DNA from 3 places in the Cytobacillus sp. BC1816 genome. Region 3 is predicted to be linked to each of the others. Evidence: a T-box and tRNA genes for the amino acid it is inferred to sense, from the RefSeq annotation. Region 3 holds a T-box; the other regions hold tRNA genes.
What was found. The T-box of region 3 lies ahead of tyrS (tyrosine--tRNA ligase). A T-box ahead of a tRNA ligase gene usually reads a tRNA of that ligase, here a tRNA-Tyr.
Positions count from the first base shown of each region.

Region 1: it has a tRNA-Tyr gene. The T-box ahead of tyrS (tyrosine--tRNA ligase) is inferred to sense a tRNA for this amino acid. The anticodon was not compared.
Region 2: it has a tRNA-Tyr gene. The T-box ahead of tyrS (tyrosine--tRNA ligase) is inferred to sense a tRNA for this amino acid. The anticodon was not compared.

Region 1 covers NZ_CP195611.1:480,067-484,634, forward strand. The annotation lists rRNA gene ACR42H_RS02470 (23S ribosomal RNA) at 1-358, shown strand, start outside; rRNA gene rrf (5S ribosomal RNA) at 562-678, shown strand; tRNA gene ACR42H_RS02480 (tRNA-Glu) at 702-776, shown strand; tRNA gene ACR42H_RS02485 (tRNA-Val) at 781-856, shown strand; tRNA gene ACR42H_RS02490 (tRNA-Lys) at 894-969, shown strand; tRNA gene ACR42H_RS02495 (tRNA-Leu) at 985-1,069, shown strand; tRNA gene ACR42H_RS02500 (tRNA-Gly) at 1,076-1,150, shown strand; tRNA gene ACR42H_RS02505 (tRNA-Arg) at 1,158-1,234, shown strand; tRNA gene ACR42H_RS02510 (tRNA-Pro) at 1,240-1,316, shown strand; tRNA gene ACR42H_RS02515 (tRNA-Ala) at 1,338-1,413, shown strand; tRNA gene ACR42H_RS02520 (tRNA-Met) at 1,432-1,508, shown strand; tRNA gene ACR42H_RS02525 (tRNA-Ser) at 1,524-1,616, shown strand; tRNA gene ACR42H_RS02530 (tRNA-Met) at 1,753-1,826, shown strand; tRNA gene ACR42H_RS02535 (tRNA-Asp) at 1,830-1,906, shown strand; tRNA gene ACR42H_RS02540 (tRNA-Phe) at 1,932-2,007, shown strand; tRNA gene ACR42H_RS02545 (tRNA-Tyr) at 2,030-2,113, shown strand; tRNA gene ACR42H_RS02550 (tRNA-Trp) at 2,121-2,194, shown strand; tRNA gene ACR42H_RS02555 (tRNA-His) at 2,206-2,281, shown strand; tRNA gene ACR42H_RS02560 (tRNA-Gln) at 2,307-2,381, shown strand; tRNA gene ACR42H_RS02565 (tRNA-Cys) at 2,389-2,462, shown strand; tRNA gene ACR42H_RS02570 (tRNA-Gly) at 2,477-2,550, shown strand; tRNA gene ACR42H_RS02575 (tRNA-Ile) at 2,557-2,633, shown strand; gene ACR42H_RS02580 (cytochrome c oxidase subunit 2A) at 3,212-3,352, shown strand; gene ACR42H_RS02585 (cytochrome c oxidase subunit II) at 3,365-3,829, shown strand; gene ACR42H_RS02590 (cbb3-type cytochrome c oxidase subunit I) at 3,843-4,568, shown strand, end outside.
Region 2 covers NZ_CP195611.1:174,914-179,481, reverse strand. The annotation lists gene ACR42H_RS01025 (anti-sigma factor family protein) at 1-123, opposite strand, end outside; gene sigW (RNA polymerase sigma factor SigW) at 141-704, opposite strand; gene ACR42H_RS01015 (aspartyl-phosphate phosphatase Spo0E family protein) at 879-1,037, shown strand; gene rocF (arginase) at 1,080-1,985, opposite strand; tRNA gene ACR42H_RS01005 (tRNA-Ala) at 2,178-2,253, opposite strand; tRNA gene ACR42H_RS01000 (tRNA-Gly) at 2,261-2,335, opposite strand; tRNA gene ACR42H_RS00995 (tRNA-Lys) at 2,403-2,475, opposite strand; tRNA gene ACR42H_RS00990 (tRNA-Gln) at 2,481-2,555, opposite strand; tRNA gene ACR42H_RS00985 (tRNA-Tyr) at 2,621-2,704, opposite strand; tRNA gene ACR42H_RS00980 (tRNA-Thr) at 2,720-2,795, opposite strand; tRNA gene ACR42H_RS00975 (tRNA-Val) at 2,816-2,891, opposite strand; tRNA gene ACR42H_RS00970 (tRNA-Glu) at 2,896-2,970, opposite strand; tRNA gene ACR42H_RS00965 (tRNA-Thr) at 2,998-3,070, opposite strand; tRNA gene ACR42H_RS00960 (tRNA-Asn) at 3,107-3,181, opposite strand; rRNA gene rrf (5S ribosomal RNA) at 3,203-3,319, opposite strand; rRNA gene ACR42H_RS00950 (23S ribosomal RNA) at 3,444-4,568, opposite strand, start outside.
Region 3 covers NZ_CP195611.1:2,185,500-2,190,067, reverse strand. The annotation lists partial or broken gene ACR42H_RS11270 (nitric oxide synthase oxygenase) at 30-346, opposite strand; gene tyrS (tyrosine--tRNA ligase) at 674-1,918, opposite strand; T-box leader at 1,968-2,182, opposite strand; gene ACR42H_RS11260 (MarR family transcriptional regulator) at 2,197-2,709, opposite strand; gene ACR42H_RS11255 (sensor domain-containing protein) at 2,857-3,741, opposite strand; gene ACR42H_RS11250 (protein phosphatase 2C domain-containing protein) at 4,260-4,568, opposite strand, start outside.

The DNA of each region.
Region 1 (4,568 bases), 1.7 Mb from region 3:
GGGTTGGGCTGTTCGCCCATTAAAGCGGTACGCGAGCTGGGTTCAGAACGTCGTGAGACAGTTCGGTCCCTATCCGTCGTGGGCGCAGGAAATTTGAGAGGAGCTGTCCTTAGTACGAGAGGACCGGGATGGACGCACCGCTGGTGTACCAGTTGTCTTGCCAAAGGCATCGCTGGGTAGCTATGTGCGGAAGGGATAAGTGCTGAAAGCATCTAAGCATGAAGCCCCCCTCGAGATGAGATTTCCCATAGCGTCAAGCTAGTAAGATCCCTGAAAGATGATCAGGTTGATAGGTCAGAGGTGGAAGCGTGGCGACATGTGGAGCTGACTGATACTAATCGATCGAGGACTTAACCAAAACGAAAAGCGGAGGCGACTGTTCAACTTCGAGAGACGTTGGAGAGCCGGCTATTCAAATCCTGGTTTTGGGATTTGGAGGGACGGATCGAAACGGCCGAGAAGTTAGGAGCCGAAGCTAGACAAGTCATTGGTGAATTCTCGGCATATGCTTCTTCATGCATTATCTAGTTTTGAGGGAACGAAGTTTCTTCAACCAAATAGTCCGGTGGCGATAGCGAGAAGGTCACACCCGTTCCCATACCGAACACGGAAGTTAAGCTTCTCAGCGCCGATGGTAGTTGGGGGCTGTCCCCCTGTGAGAGTAGGACGCTGCCGGGCACCCTAATTGGGTAATTTTATATGGCCCCTTGGTCAAGCGGTTAAGACACCGCCCTTTCACGGCGGTAACACGGGTTCGAATCCCGTAGGGGTCACCATTTTGGAGGATTAGCTCAGCTGGGAGAGCATCTGCCTTACAAGCAGAGGGTCGGCGGTTCGATCCCGTCATCCTCCACCATAACTTTTGAACGAGCGATTTGCTCTTCTAAAGGTATGAGCCATTAGCTCAGTCGGTAGAGCATCTGACTTTTAATCAGAGGGTCGAAGGTTCGAGTCCTTCATGGCTCACCATTTTAATTTCATATTGCGGGTGTGGCGGAATTGGCAGACGCACCAGACTTAGGATCTGGCGCCGCAAGGCGTGGGGGTTCGACTCCCTTCACCCGCACCATTTTAAGCGGAAGTAGTTCAGTGGTAGAACATCACCTTGCCAAGGTGGGGGTCGCGGGTTCGAATCCCGTCTTCCGCTCCATTATTTTGCGCCCGTAGCTCAATTGGATAGAGCGTTTGACTACGGATCAAAAGGTTAGGGGTTCGACTCCTCTCGGGCGCGCCATATTACGGGGAGTAGCTCAGCTTGGTAGAGCACTTGGTTTGGGACCAAGGGGTCGCAGGTTCGAATCCTGTCTTCCCGACCAGCGACACTTCTTTTATTACATGGGGCCTTAGCTCAGCTGGGAGAGCGCCTGCTTTGCACGCAGGAGGTCAGCGGTTCGATCCCGCTAGGCTCCACCATAAATATTTAGTCATAATGGCGGTGTAGCTCAGCTGGCTAGAGCGTACGGTTCATACCCGTGAGGTCGGGGGTTCGATCCCCTCCGCCGCTACCAATATGCTTATTTTTCGGAGGAATACCCAAGTCAGGCTGAAGGGATCGGTCTTGAAAACCGACAGGCGGGTCAAACCGCGCAGGGGTTCGAATCCCCTTTCCTCCTCCAGATTTTATTTAATAATACTATCGCGGGGTGGAGCACGCCCGAATAATCTTTCTGAAATCGGGGCGGTACTTCATTGAATAAGCTGCGAGATGAAATGCTAGATGTGAGCATGGAAAAATCACATAAATAATACTATCGCGGGGTGGAGCAGTCCGGTAGCTCGTCGGGCTCATAACCCGAAGGTCGCAGGTTCAAATCCTGCCCCCGCAATCTGGTCCGGTAGTTCAGTTGGTTAGAATGCCTGCCTGTCACGCAGGAGGTCGCGGGTTCGAGTCCCGTCCGGACCGCCATTTTTACAAAAAGTAAATAATATGTGGCTCAGTAGCTCAGTCGGTAGAGCAAAGGACTGAAAATCCTTGTGTCGGCGGTTCGATTCCGTCCTGAGCCACCATTTCCTTAGTCTTTTCAGACTTGGAGGGGTAGCGAAGTGGCTAAACGCGGCGGACTGTAAATCCGCTCCTTCGGGTTCGGCAGTTCGAATCTGCCCCCCTCCACCATTTATATAGGGGTATAGTTTAATGGTAAAACGAAGGTCTCCAAAACCTTTGATGTGGGTTCGATTCCTGCTACCCCTGCCAGTAGGATAGTGGCGGTTGTGGCGAAGTGGTTAACGCATCGGATTGTGGCTCCGACATTCGTGGGTTCGATTCCCATCAATCGCCCCATTATTCTTTTAGACAGCATTATTATTGGGCTATAGCCAAGCGGTAAGGCACCGGACTTTGACTCCGTCACTCGCAGGTTCGAATCCTGCTAGCCCAGCCATTTTTAAGGCAGCATAGCCAAGTGGTAAGGCAGAGGTCTGCAAAACCTCCATCCCCGGTTCAAATCCGGGTGTTGCCTCCAACTGATAATCATATGCGGGTGTAGTTTAGTGGTAAAACCTCAGCCTTCCAAGCTGATGATGAGGGTTCGATTCCCTTCACCCGCTCCAACATATGGGCCTATAGCTCAGCTGGTTAGAGCGCACGCCTGATAAGCGTGAGGTCGATGGTTCGAGTCCATTTAGGCCCACCATTATACATACCATTTTCAAACTAATTCCAATAGGGATTGGTTTTTTTGTTTATAGAAACTTTTCTTGAAATGGTTATGGGATACCTATTTAAAAGCTTCTGTTCCCAAATCTTTGTATCAATCAATATGTATAAAGCCTGTCTCTTAGAGAGACAGGTTTTTTTAAAATAAAGAAAAGTAGATGATGGAGTTTCGTTTAAATTTCTTCCTGTAAGTTAGGAAGTTTGAATGCAAGGGAACGAAAGAGGATTAATCATTCCTAAGACAACGGGAAAGGGGATATAAGTGACAAAAAGTCTAATTGTACCTAAAGAAGAAAAGCGAATATGAAGAAGCGAGATCTTAAGACTCCCCATTAGCATGGGGTTATTCGTGAGTAGATCTTTTGTGAACTATTTGTGAATCGTCATGCTTGCCAGTATAGAATTCAATGGAGGAAAACCTTGATATTACTGTGTTTTTGCTTATATCTCAGCATCTTTGCCTGCGAATATATGAAAAAAGTGTGATTCATTTCACTTTTATGAAAACCCTTCTCAACTATGATGTAGGTAACAAAGCTAAGGAGCTGATAGAAGGTGGAAACGCGAAAAGTGGTCCAGAGCAGTTCAAAGGAACATAACTCTCTAAGGGGTACGTTCTTTTCAGTTACAGTTGTGGGGCTTGGGATCTTTGTTACTTATTTAATTGTGTATGGCCTGTACATGACCAGATTATAGGGGGGATATAAAATGATGCATCGGTCGGAGAAGATATGGCTGATATTAAGCTTTGGAATGATTATTGGATTCATGCTGATTACGGGCTATCAGACATTCGCCCTGGAGATGGGGCCGCCAAGCTATGGAGAGCGAATTGATCCTCAAAAAGTGGATGAAACAGCGCCATTCGATAATCCCGGGATTAAAAAGGTAGGCGAGAAAGAGTATGAAGTAGTCATGACCCTTCAGGTATTCAGCTTTACCCCAAATGAAATTGAAGTTCCTGCAGGATCAACGGTTCATTTTACTATGACATCAAAAGATGTCGTGCATGGCTTTCAGGTTGCTGACACGAACTTAAATGCAATGGTTGTGCCTGGCTATGTACAAAAGATCACTCAGAAATTTGATAAGCCGGGTGAATATTTGGTTCTTTGCAATGAGTACTGCGGTGCAGGCCATCAGATGATGAGTACTACCATTACGGTGAAATAAAGGGGGGATAACAGTGGAAACAGTTATTAAGCAAACGGGAAAAACACAAGCTTTTAAGGATAAAGCAAATAAAGTTATGGGAATTAGCCTGGAGGATGCAAAAATAACGAAATCATATTTATCTGTTGCTTTTTTAGCCATCCTGCTGGGCGGAATACTTGGACTTTTGCAAGGACTGAACCGGGCTGGAATGCTGGAATTGCCGGCATGGCTGAACTATTATCAGGTTCTTACAGCTCACGGTCTGCTGCTGGTAGTCGTTCTTTCGGCTTTCTTCACAATTGGTTACTTCTATGCTGGATTATCGCATACTCTGGGAGGACTGCTTCCTAAGGTAAGAAAGATGGCCTGGATTGGCTTCTGGATGAAGATTTTCGGATTTGTCCTAGCTGTGATTCCGATTTTAATGAATGAAGCATCTGTTATGTATACTTTCTATCCGCCAATGGCTGCTTCACCCATTTTCTATATCGGCTTAGTCTTCATTGTATTGGGTGTATGGATGTGCGCCTTTGGTGCATTTATTAATGTGGCTAGCTGGCGAAAGAGGAATCCCGGCCAGCATATCCCTATTCTTTCTTTCTTTGCAACCGGTGTATTTGTTCTCTTATTTTTTGGAAGCATACCTGTAGCCATTGAGGTTTTTACCATTATCCCTTGGGCTTTTGGATGGGTGGAGACAATAAATGTCATGGTTGCACGCACGCTGTTCTGGGCGTTCGGCCATACGCTGGTAAAC
Region 2 (4,568 bases), 2.0 Mb from region 3:
GAAATGAATTTGGCATTCCTCACAGTTCTGCAGATGTGCCCTTAATTCCTTCTCATGTTCGGCTGAGATCTCTTCATCTAGGTACTCATGCATATAAACAACCATTTCTGCTGGACATTTCAAAGTTCTCACCCTCTTTTTTAAACGTATCTTAATTGATTCCTAAGTGCTTCCCTGCCCCGGTGAATTCTGGTTTTAACCGTTCCCAGAGGAAGGTCCAGCGTTTCACTGATCTCGTTCAGCGATAATTCTTCAATATATTTTAGAACAATAACCGAACGATATTTCTCCGGAAGCTTCGATATTTCCCTTTGGATTGTTTCCTGCAGTTCCAGGCTTTCAACATCTTCCTCCGGCAGCCTCGCATCTGAAGCAATTTGAGAATACATGTTCAGTCCATCCGTTCCTGCGACCTCTGCATCCAGATAATAATCAGGCTTCTTTTTTCTGATTCTGTCTATACAAAGGTTAGTGGCAATCCGATAGAGCCACGTGGAAAATTTCAAGTCAATATTAAAGCTGGCAATGTTAACATAGGCTCTTAAGAAAGCCTCCTGTGCGATATCCTCTGCCTCATGCCTGTTTCCCAGCATTCTGTAGCAAATCTGAAAAACTTTATCTTTGTATATTTCAACAACTTCAGCATAAGCATCCTGGTCGCCTTTTAATACTTGCTTTATCCTCTTCTTTACGATTGTCTCCATTTTTTTACCTCCGCTCCAGTGCGGCTAATCGATAATACGAATCGATAGCGGAAAAGGTTTCATTTTAATTAAAAAACATTCAATTTCTATATTAGCAAATTTTTACTTATTCTGGTTTATTTTTTTCCTTTTAGGGTATAAAAGTACTAAATTAATCGAAAAGGGTTGGTTACGGTGTGTGTTAAGGAATTATTGAGAGATATTGAGGATTGCAGATCAAGAATGATTCAGTTAACAGCTTCCGCTTCTTTTACAGACCACTTGGTAGTTGATACGAGCACGAAACTCGATCAGCTTCTAAATAAATATTATACACTTACAGCAAAAAAATGAGCAGAACTTGTATACGTTCTGCTCATTTTTATTTTTCTATTATTATAGAAGCTTCTCGCCAAATAATGAACCCATAAGCGCGACTGCCACAGTAGCTGTTTTGTTTTTGTCATCCAAAATTGGGTTAACCTCTACAAATTCAGCCGATGTAATGATCTGCGATTCTGCAAGCATCTCCATGGCCAAGTGGCTTTCACGGTAGCTGATACCTCCAATAACTGGAGTTCCAACACCAGGGGCATCATGCGGATCCAGTCCATCCAAATCTAAAGACAGATGAACACCATCTGTATTTCTTTCTTTTAAGTATGTAATAGACTCCTCCATGACCTTTGTCATCCCAATCCGGTCGATTTCGTGCATGGTGTATACTTTAATGCCTCTTTCCTTAATAAGCTCCCGCTCTCCTTCATCCAAAGATCTTGCCCCAATAATGACAATATTCTCTGGCTTAACCTTTGGAGCATATCCCCCTACATTGGTTAAAAGCGGGTGGCCAATTCCCAGGCTTACTGCAAGAGGCATACCGTGTATGTTCCCTGATGGTGAAGTTTCAGCTGTATTTAAATCACCGTGGGCATCATACCAGATTACCCCAAGATTTTTATAGTGCTTCGAAACACCGGCCAAGGTTCCGATTGCGATGCTGTGATCGCCGCCCAGTACTAATGGAAAAGAACCGCTTTCTATTGCTTTATCAACTTCTTCGCCTAGTTTTTCTGTCTTTTCAGCAATAAGGTCCAAGTTTCTAAGATTTGAATTTGGATCGATTTGAACTTCTGGACGGCCGATGGCAATATCGCCCTGGTCATGGATTTCTTCGAATAAACACTTTAATCGTTCATTTACACCGGCATATCGGATCGCACTTGGCCCCATGTCCACACCGCGTCTCATCTGGCCAAGATCCATCGGCATTCCAATTATCGATAATTTCTGTCTTTTCATAGTAAAGTCCTCCCTTTCCCTTCATACTCATATTTTAACCGCTTTCAAACACATGACTCAACTCGACAAAATCGTGTATATATATGCGGTTTCCGGGGAAGAAAGTCCTAACAACCAGGTGTTCACCTCTAATGATGAGAAATAAAAAATCCCTAAACCATGATGGTTTAAGGATTGTCGTATGATGTATAATGGTGGAGCCTAGCGGGATCGAACCGCTGACCTCCTGCGTGCAAAGCAGGCGCTCTCCCAGCTGAGCTAAGGCCCCATTTATTTGGAGCGGAAGACGGGATTCGAACCCGCGACCCCCACCTTGGCAAGGTGATGTTCTACCACTGAACTACTTCCGCAAACATATTTATATGAAAAGTAAGACCTTCAGGAATCGATTCCCAAGGTCTGTGTTTTTCTATAAAGTGAGCCATGAAGGACTCGAACCTTCGACCCTCTGATTAAAAGTCAGATGCTCTACCGACTGAGCTAATGGCTCGAAATTGGCTGGGCTAGCAGGATTCGAACCTGCGAGTGACGGAGTCAAAGTCCGGTGCCTTACCGCTTGGCTATAGCCCAATAATGACAAAATAAAAAGGACATTCATATCTTGTCCAGTTTTTTGTGTTTTTATTAAAAATAAGTGGTGGAGGGGGGCAGATTCGAACTGCCGAACCCGAAGGAGCGGATTTACAGTCCGCCGCGTTTAGCCACTTCGCTACCCCTCCATCTATAAAACAAGATGGTGCCGGCGAGAGGACTTGAACCCCCAACCTACTGATTACAAGTCAGTTGCTCTACCAATTGAGCTACACCGGCAGCTTGTACATTTAAATTAATGGTGGAGGATGACGGGATCGAACCGCCGACCCTCTGCTTGTAAGGCAGATGCTCTCCCAGCTGAGCTAATCCTCCATTATGGTGACCCCTACGGGATTCGAACCCGTGTTACCGCCGTGAAAGGGCGGTGTCTTAACCGCTTGACCAAGGGGCCTAGTACTCTAGTTGTCTAAATTAAAAGAGCTTCCAACCGGGCTCGAACCGGTGACCTCTTCCTTACCATGGAAGTGCTCTACCTGCTGAGCTATGGAAGCAACAGCTCATAATTCCCAAAAGGGGCTTTATGAAAATGGCTCCGCAGGCAGGATTCGAACCTGCGACCGTTCGGTTAACAGCCGAATGCTCTACCACTGAGCTACTGCGGAAAATTGGTATTTTAGTAAACAGCCCGGCAGCGTCCTACTCTCACAAGGGGACAGCCCCTAACTACCATCGGCGCTGAGAAGCTTAACTTCCGTGTTCGGTATGGGAACGGGTGTGACCTTCTCGCCATCGCCACCAGACTATTTTCAAAAGACAAGTATGATTATACTTTCTTTTGGTGTTTTTTTCAAGAGGAAATTTCATTTTCTCGTTCCCTCAAAACTAGATAATGCATGAAGAAGCATATGCCGAGAATTCACCAATGTGGTTAAGTCCTCGATCGATTAGTATCAGTCAGCTCCACATGTCGCCACGCTTCCACCTCTGACCTATCAACCTGATCATCTTTCAGGGATCTTACTAGCTTGACGCTATGGGAAATCTCATCTCGAGGGGGGCTTCATGCTTAGATGCTTTCAGCACTTATCCCTTCCGCACATAGCTACCCAGCGATGCCTTTGGCAAGACAACTGGTACACCAGCGGTGCGTCCATCCCGGTCCTCTCGTACTAAGGACAGCTCCTCTCAAATTTCCTGCGCCCACGACGGATAGGGACCGAACTGTCTCACGACGTTCTGAACCCAGCTCGCGTACCGCTTTAATGGGCGAACAGCCCAACCCTTGGGACCGACTACAGCCCCAGGATGCGATGAGCCGACATCGAGGTGCCAAACCTCCCCGTCGATGTGGACTCTTGGGGGAGATAAGCCTGTTATCCCCGGGGTAGCTTTTATCCGTTGAGCGATGGCCCTTCCATGCGGAACCACCGGATCACTAAGCCCGACTTTCGTCCCTGCTCGACTTGTAGGTCTCGCAGTCAAGCTCCCTTGTGCCTTTACACTCTGCGAATGATTTCCAACCATTCTGAGGGAACCTTTGGGCGCCTCCGTTACTTTTTAGGAGGCGACCGCCCCAGTCAAACTGCCCACCTGACACTGTCTCCCGCCCCGATAAGGGGCGCGGGTTAGAATTTCAATACAGCCAGGGTAGTATCCCACCGACGCCTCCACCGAAGCTAGCGCTCCGGCTTCTCAGGCTCCTACCTATCCTGTACAAGCTGTACCAAAATTCAATATCAGGCTACAGTAAAGCTCCACGGGGTCTTTCCGTCCTGTCGCGGGTAACCTGCATCTTCACAGGTACTATAATTTCACCGAGTCTCTCGTTGAGACAGTGCCCAGATCGTTACGCCTTTCGTGCGGGTCGGAACTTACCCGACAAGGAATTTCGCTACCTTAGGACCGTTATAGTTACGGCCGCCGTTTACTGGGGCTTCGATTCAAAGCTTCGCTTGCGCTAACCTCTCCTCTTAACCTTCCAGCACCGGGCAGGCGTCAGCCCCTATACTTCGCCTTGCGGCTTCGCAGAGACCTGTGTTTTTGCTAAAC
Region 3 (4,568 bases):
GGCTTTCATTTATGATAAGGAGTATCTTGTTAGCAGTAGTTAGGCGTTTTTACTTCATTGTTATACTGTTTATGAAAATTTGAGTAGCTGCAGGGGATACTGGCGGGATCAGACAGGTCCAGTCACCGGTCAGTTCCCTGGCCCTTTTCGTTTTCTTCAAATTTTTTGAATTGCTGTGCTGCAGTTATGATGGTCTACTATGCAGACACCTTCTTTTTTAAATGAATGCAATACAGCTGTATTCAATTCCACCATTGCCCGATCCTTCAAAGCGAAGATGTGACCTGGTATCCAGCCCCATTAATGAGGCAATCTGCGGGAACACATCATAACGAAAATCGTCTGCCGGGCTTTTTGATTAACTTCCATTTTTAAAACTGGGTTTCTTTATCGTCGTAATTCATTTTAATTAACTCTCATCCTTCGAGTAAAGGTTCCGTATTGAGGTGCTTTTCAAAAAACTGCACCGAAATGACAGCCTTTTGACAATGCATATGTCATATAAAAAATTAAAACTCCTCCCAAAATAGCGAGTTTTCTTTGTTATAAAATTACCCTTACTTATTGAACTAAACACAAGTTAGTTTAAGTACAAGACTTCAAAAATTTTTTTTTAATATTAGTAAGAGGCTGTTAGTCACTTTAACAGCCTCTTGATCTGTAAAAATCTATCTTATATTTTCACTTTAATAAATTTACGTTTTCCTACCTGTACAATTAAACCGTCAGTGACATTAATGGTTACTTGCGGATTGTCCACTTGTTTCCCGTTAACTTTTACGCCTCTGTTTTCAATCATCCTTCTTGCTTCGCTCTTAGATGATAACATTTCCAAACCAACCAGCAGCTCAACAATTGATGTCTCCTTATTTCCTTTCCACTCTATTACAGGAATATCATCTGGCATTGAGCCTTTCTGGAAGACAGAAATAAAATTATGTTCTGCCTGCTCTGCAGCATCAATGCCGTGGTACATTCTAACAATTGTCTTAGCAAGCAGCATTTTAGCATCCCTGGGGTGAAGTTTCCCTGTTTCTAACTGTTTCTGAGTGGTCTGAATTTGTTCAGGTGAAAAATCTGTTATTAACTCAAAGTATTTTGTCATTAACTTATCAGGAATGGACATTGCTTTCCCGTACATTTCCTGCGGGCTCTCATCAATACCAATGTAGTTTTTCTTTGATTTAGACATCTTCTCGACACCATCAAGTCCTTCCAGTAATGGCATCAGCAATGCAACTTGCTTTTCCTTTCCAAACTTTTCTTGGAAGTGTCTTCCCATCAGGATATTAAAATGCTGGTCAGTTCCACCAAGCTCAATATCAGATTCCAGTACAACAGAATCGAATCCCTGCATCAAGGGGTAGAAAAATTCGTGTAGAGAAATTGGTTTCCCTAATGCGATGCGTTCTTCAAAATCATCCCTTTCTAATATCCTTGCCACGGTGATCTTGCCAGCCAATTGAATTACATCCTCAAACTTTAGCTCAGACAACCATTTAGAGTTGTAATGCAATTCGACTTTCTCCATATTAATAACCTTTGCAAATTGCTCGAAGTATGTTTTGGCATTGTGTTTCACTTCTTGATCTGTCAATTGTTTTCTAGCAACCGATTTGCCTGTCGGATCTCCAATTTTTCCTGTAAAGTCCCCAATAATTAGTTGGATGATATGTCCGTTCTCTTGAAACTGCCTCATTTTGTTAAGAACCACTGTATGTCCAAGATGAACATCTGGAGCTGAAGGATCTAAACCAAGTTTTATTTTTAATGGTTTGTTTTGCAGAACTGACTTGGCAACTTTTGCTTCTAAATCTTCAAGAGGAATAATGTCCTGTACCCCTTGTGTGTATATGCTCATTTGTCTTTTTACTTCATTCAACTGTTCAGTATTTAGTTGATTCATAACCTGGTTCATTTGTTATTCCTCCCAAATATTAATTAAAAATAAAAAACCACGCCCCCAAAAAAGGGACGTGGTTTTGCACGCGGTACCACCCTTGTTGAAGGAATTAATCCTTCCACTCAATGAATAACGGCTCGCCGTTCTTTGCTAAAACAATCTGGCAAAGAAAGCTCCAGGAATGTAATTCACTGTTATCTGTGTATCGATTTGCACCAACCATCGACTCTCTGGGTACAGGGAGATAGCAACTACTGGGTTTCCCATCAACGCTTTTTAATATTTAGTTGTTTTCAAAAGTTATTATCCATTATTACTTTTCTTAGGGCTCTGGATAAATTTTTCTGTTCATCGGCGGATAAACCTAAAACTATCTGGACCTCGCCACTATGGAACTTTGGATAAAGGTCCTCCATTACATGTTTTCCCTTATTAGTTAGAGAAACGTAAGTAATTCTTCTATCCCTGTTATCCGTCTTCCTAAAACATAACTCTTTCTTTTCAAGAGTTTTGGTTATATTACTAATTGTGGCTTTTGAGACTCCAGCTGACTCAGCTAATTTTTTTGTTTCAATTGATTCCCAGATCCACAAATCGTAAAGCATTGAAAACGCTGTCCATGATAAGCCGTATTGCGATAAGACTTCTTGTTCCATCTTATTTCTTAATCCTTGTGCGACGCGATAAATATTGGTGACGACTGAAATCGCATCTAGATTTAGGGAACTAATTGGAATTTTAGTTAAGCGATTAATTGTATCTACTTCTTCAGGGAGCAACTCTCCATCCTCATTAAACGAATGAATAATATCCCTCCTAAATTTCTGAATCGTTAGCTATGATACGATGCTAACAAAAAAAGAAAGTGAGTGCAACACCAAGTTTTGGTTATTAAACTAACAAAGCGTTAATCCTTTCAGGATCAACGCTAATAATAACGTCATATCTTAGATTTATCTGTTCTGTGAAACTTGATAATTATTCTTTCCGTTCTGTTTTGCTTGATACATAGCTCCATCAGCATATTTCAGCAAATTCCTGACATCCATATTGAAATCATCGCAAAAAGCAATTCCGATACTAGGAGTTATTGAGATAACAACATCCTGTACCGATACTTTATTAGATAGAGTGTCAATGATCCGTTCGGCAACATGTTTTGCATTGTCGATTGTCGTTTCCGGAAGTAAAATCGTGAACTCATCACCCGCAAGCCTGGCTACAGAATCCTTACTTCCCATACAAGCTGTAAGCCTGCTGGCGACTTCTTTTAACAAAAAGTCTCCTAAGTCATGACCAAAGGTATCATTTATTTGCTTAAACCCATCTAAATCAAGATACAGTACTGCGACTAGCCCTTTATTGAAATTAGCTGATTCAATTGCATGATTAAGTCGTTCTTCAAATAATCTCCGATTTGGCAATTGGGTTAGAAAGTCATAATGAGCCATTTGTTTCAATATTCTTTCTGAGTTTTTACGATCGGTTATATCTTGTATTTGAGAAATAAGGAATAATGGCTTGTTCCCTTCCCGCACTATGGATACAGATAATAACACCCATACAATCTTCCCGCTTTTATGGACATACCTTTTTTCCATCTCAAAAGAGTCTCTTTTTCCTTCCACTAATTCTTGTGTGTAAGATAAATCTGTATCTAAGTCCTTTGGATAGGTTAAGGCTTGAAAGTTCGTGGTAAGGAGCTCATCCTCTGTATAACCAGTAATTTTAGTTAAAGCATGATTTACCTTAATCCATTTTCCCTCTAATGAGACTATCGACATCCCAATCGGAGCAAAAAAAAAGGCCTGATTAAATAAATCTATATTTTTAAACATATTTATATCCTTTTTATAGAAAGTTGAAATGCATTCCCAATTTTTTATTTTATCTCATACTAAACTGGCAAGCAATAAATTTCACCTTTCTTGGTTAGCTTAACAGACAGAAATGGAGTAAAGGAGAACAGAGCAGCAAAAACAGCATGAGTATTACACACCATTATATAAACCTGCCCCGTTTGTTCAATGAGAGTAAGATATTGCAGGCAGCCCAAGTGACATTGAAATTGACAGCTGTCTTTGCACTGCATTTTGATGGTACAATACTTATTGTCCATTATAAATTATAAGGTCAATTGCTATCTCAAAAACGATAAAATAAGCAAAAAACCTTATAGGAAAATGACGTGTGCTGATTCACACGTCATTTTTTATGTCCTTTATCAGTAAAGCACCCGAAAACGGACCCTTTATCCTTAGAGTGGAGGCTTCTTTTTCGTCGTTATTCATTCAAATTCTCTTGTCTCCAGGTCTATTTTCTTTTACTGCCGATTTTCTGCCAAGTATCTGTCAAATCAGCCGCTGGGCTTACTTCCTTCATGCTCAGCTTCAATTATCCAGGATATAATGGTCGTACTGTCCCGGACATCCCTATCTTTTATTAACTTCAATAGCTCACGGACCCCACCCTCATTCCCGAACATGCTAAAGAGATTAAATATTTCTTTTGGTTCAGCAAAGTTGGTGTGGGGACATTCTGTCAAGCCATCTGTTGTTAGAAAAATATGATTCCTGCCTCTTCTGAGCTCCTTTGTACCCGAGCTATAACAGGGAACCGGCAAATCAAACGTATTGACATTACCCACCCATTCATAAAAACTTCG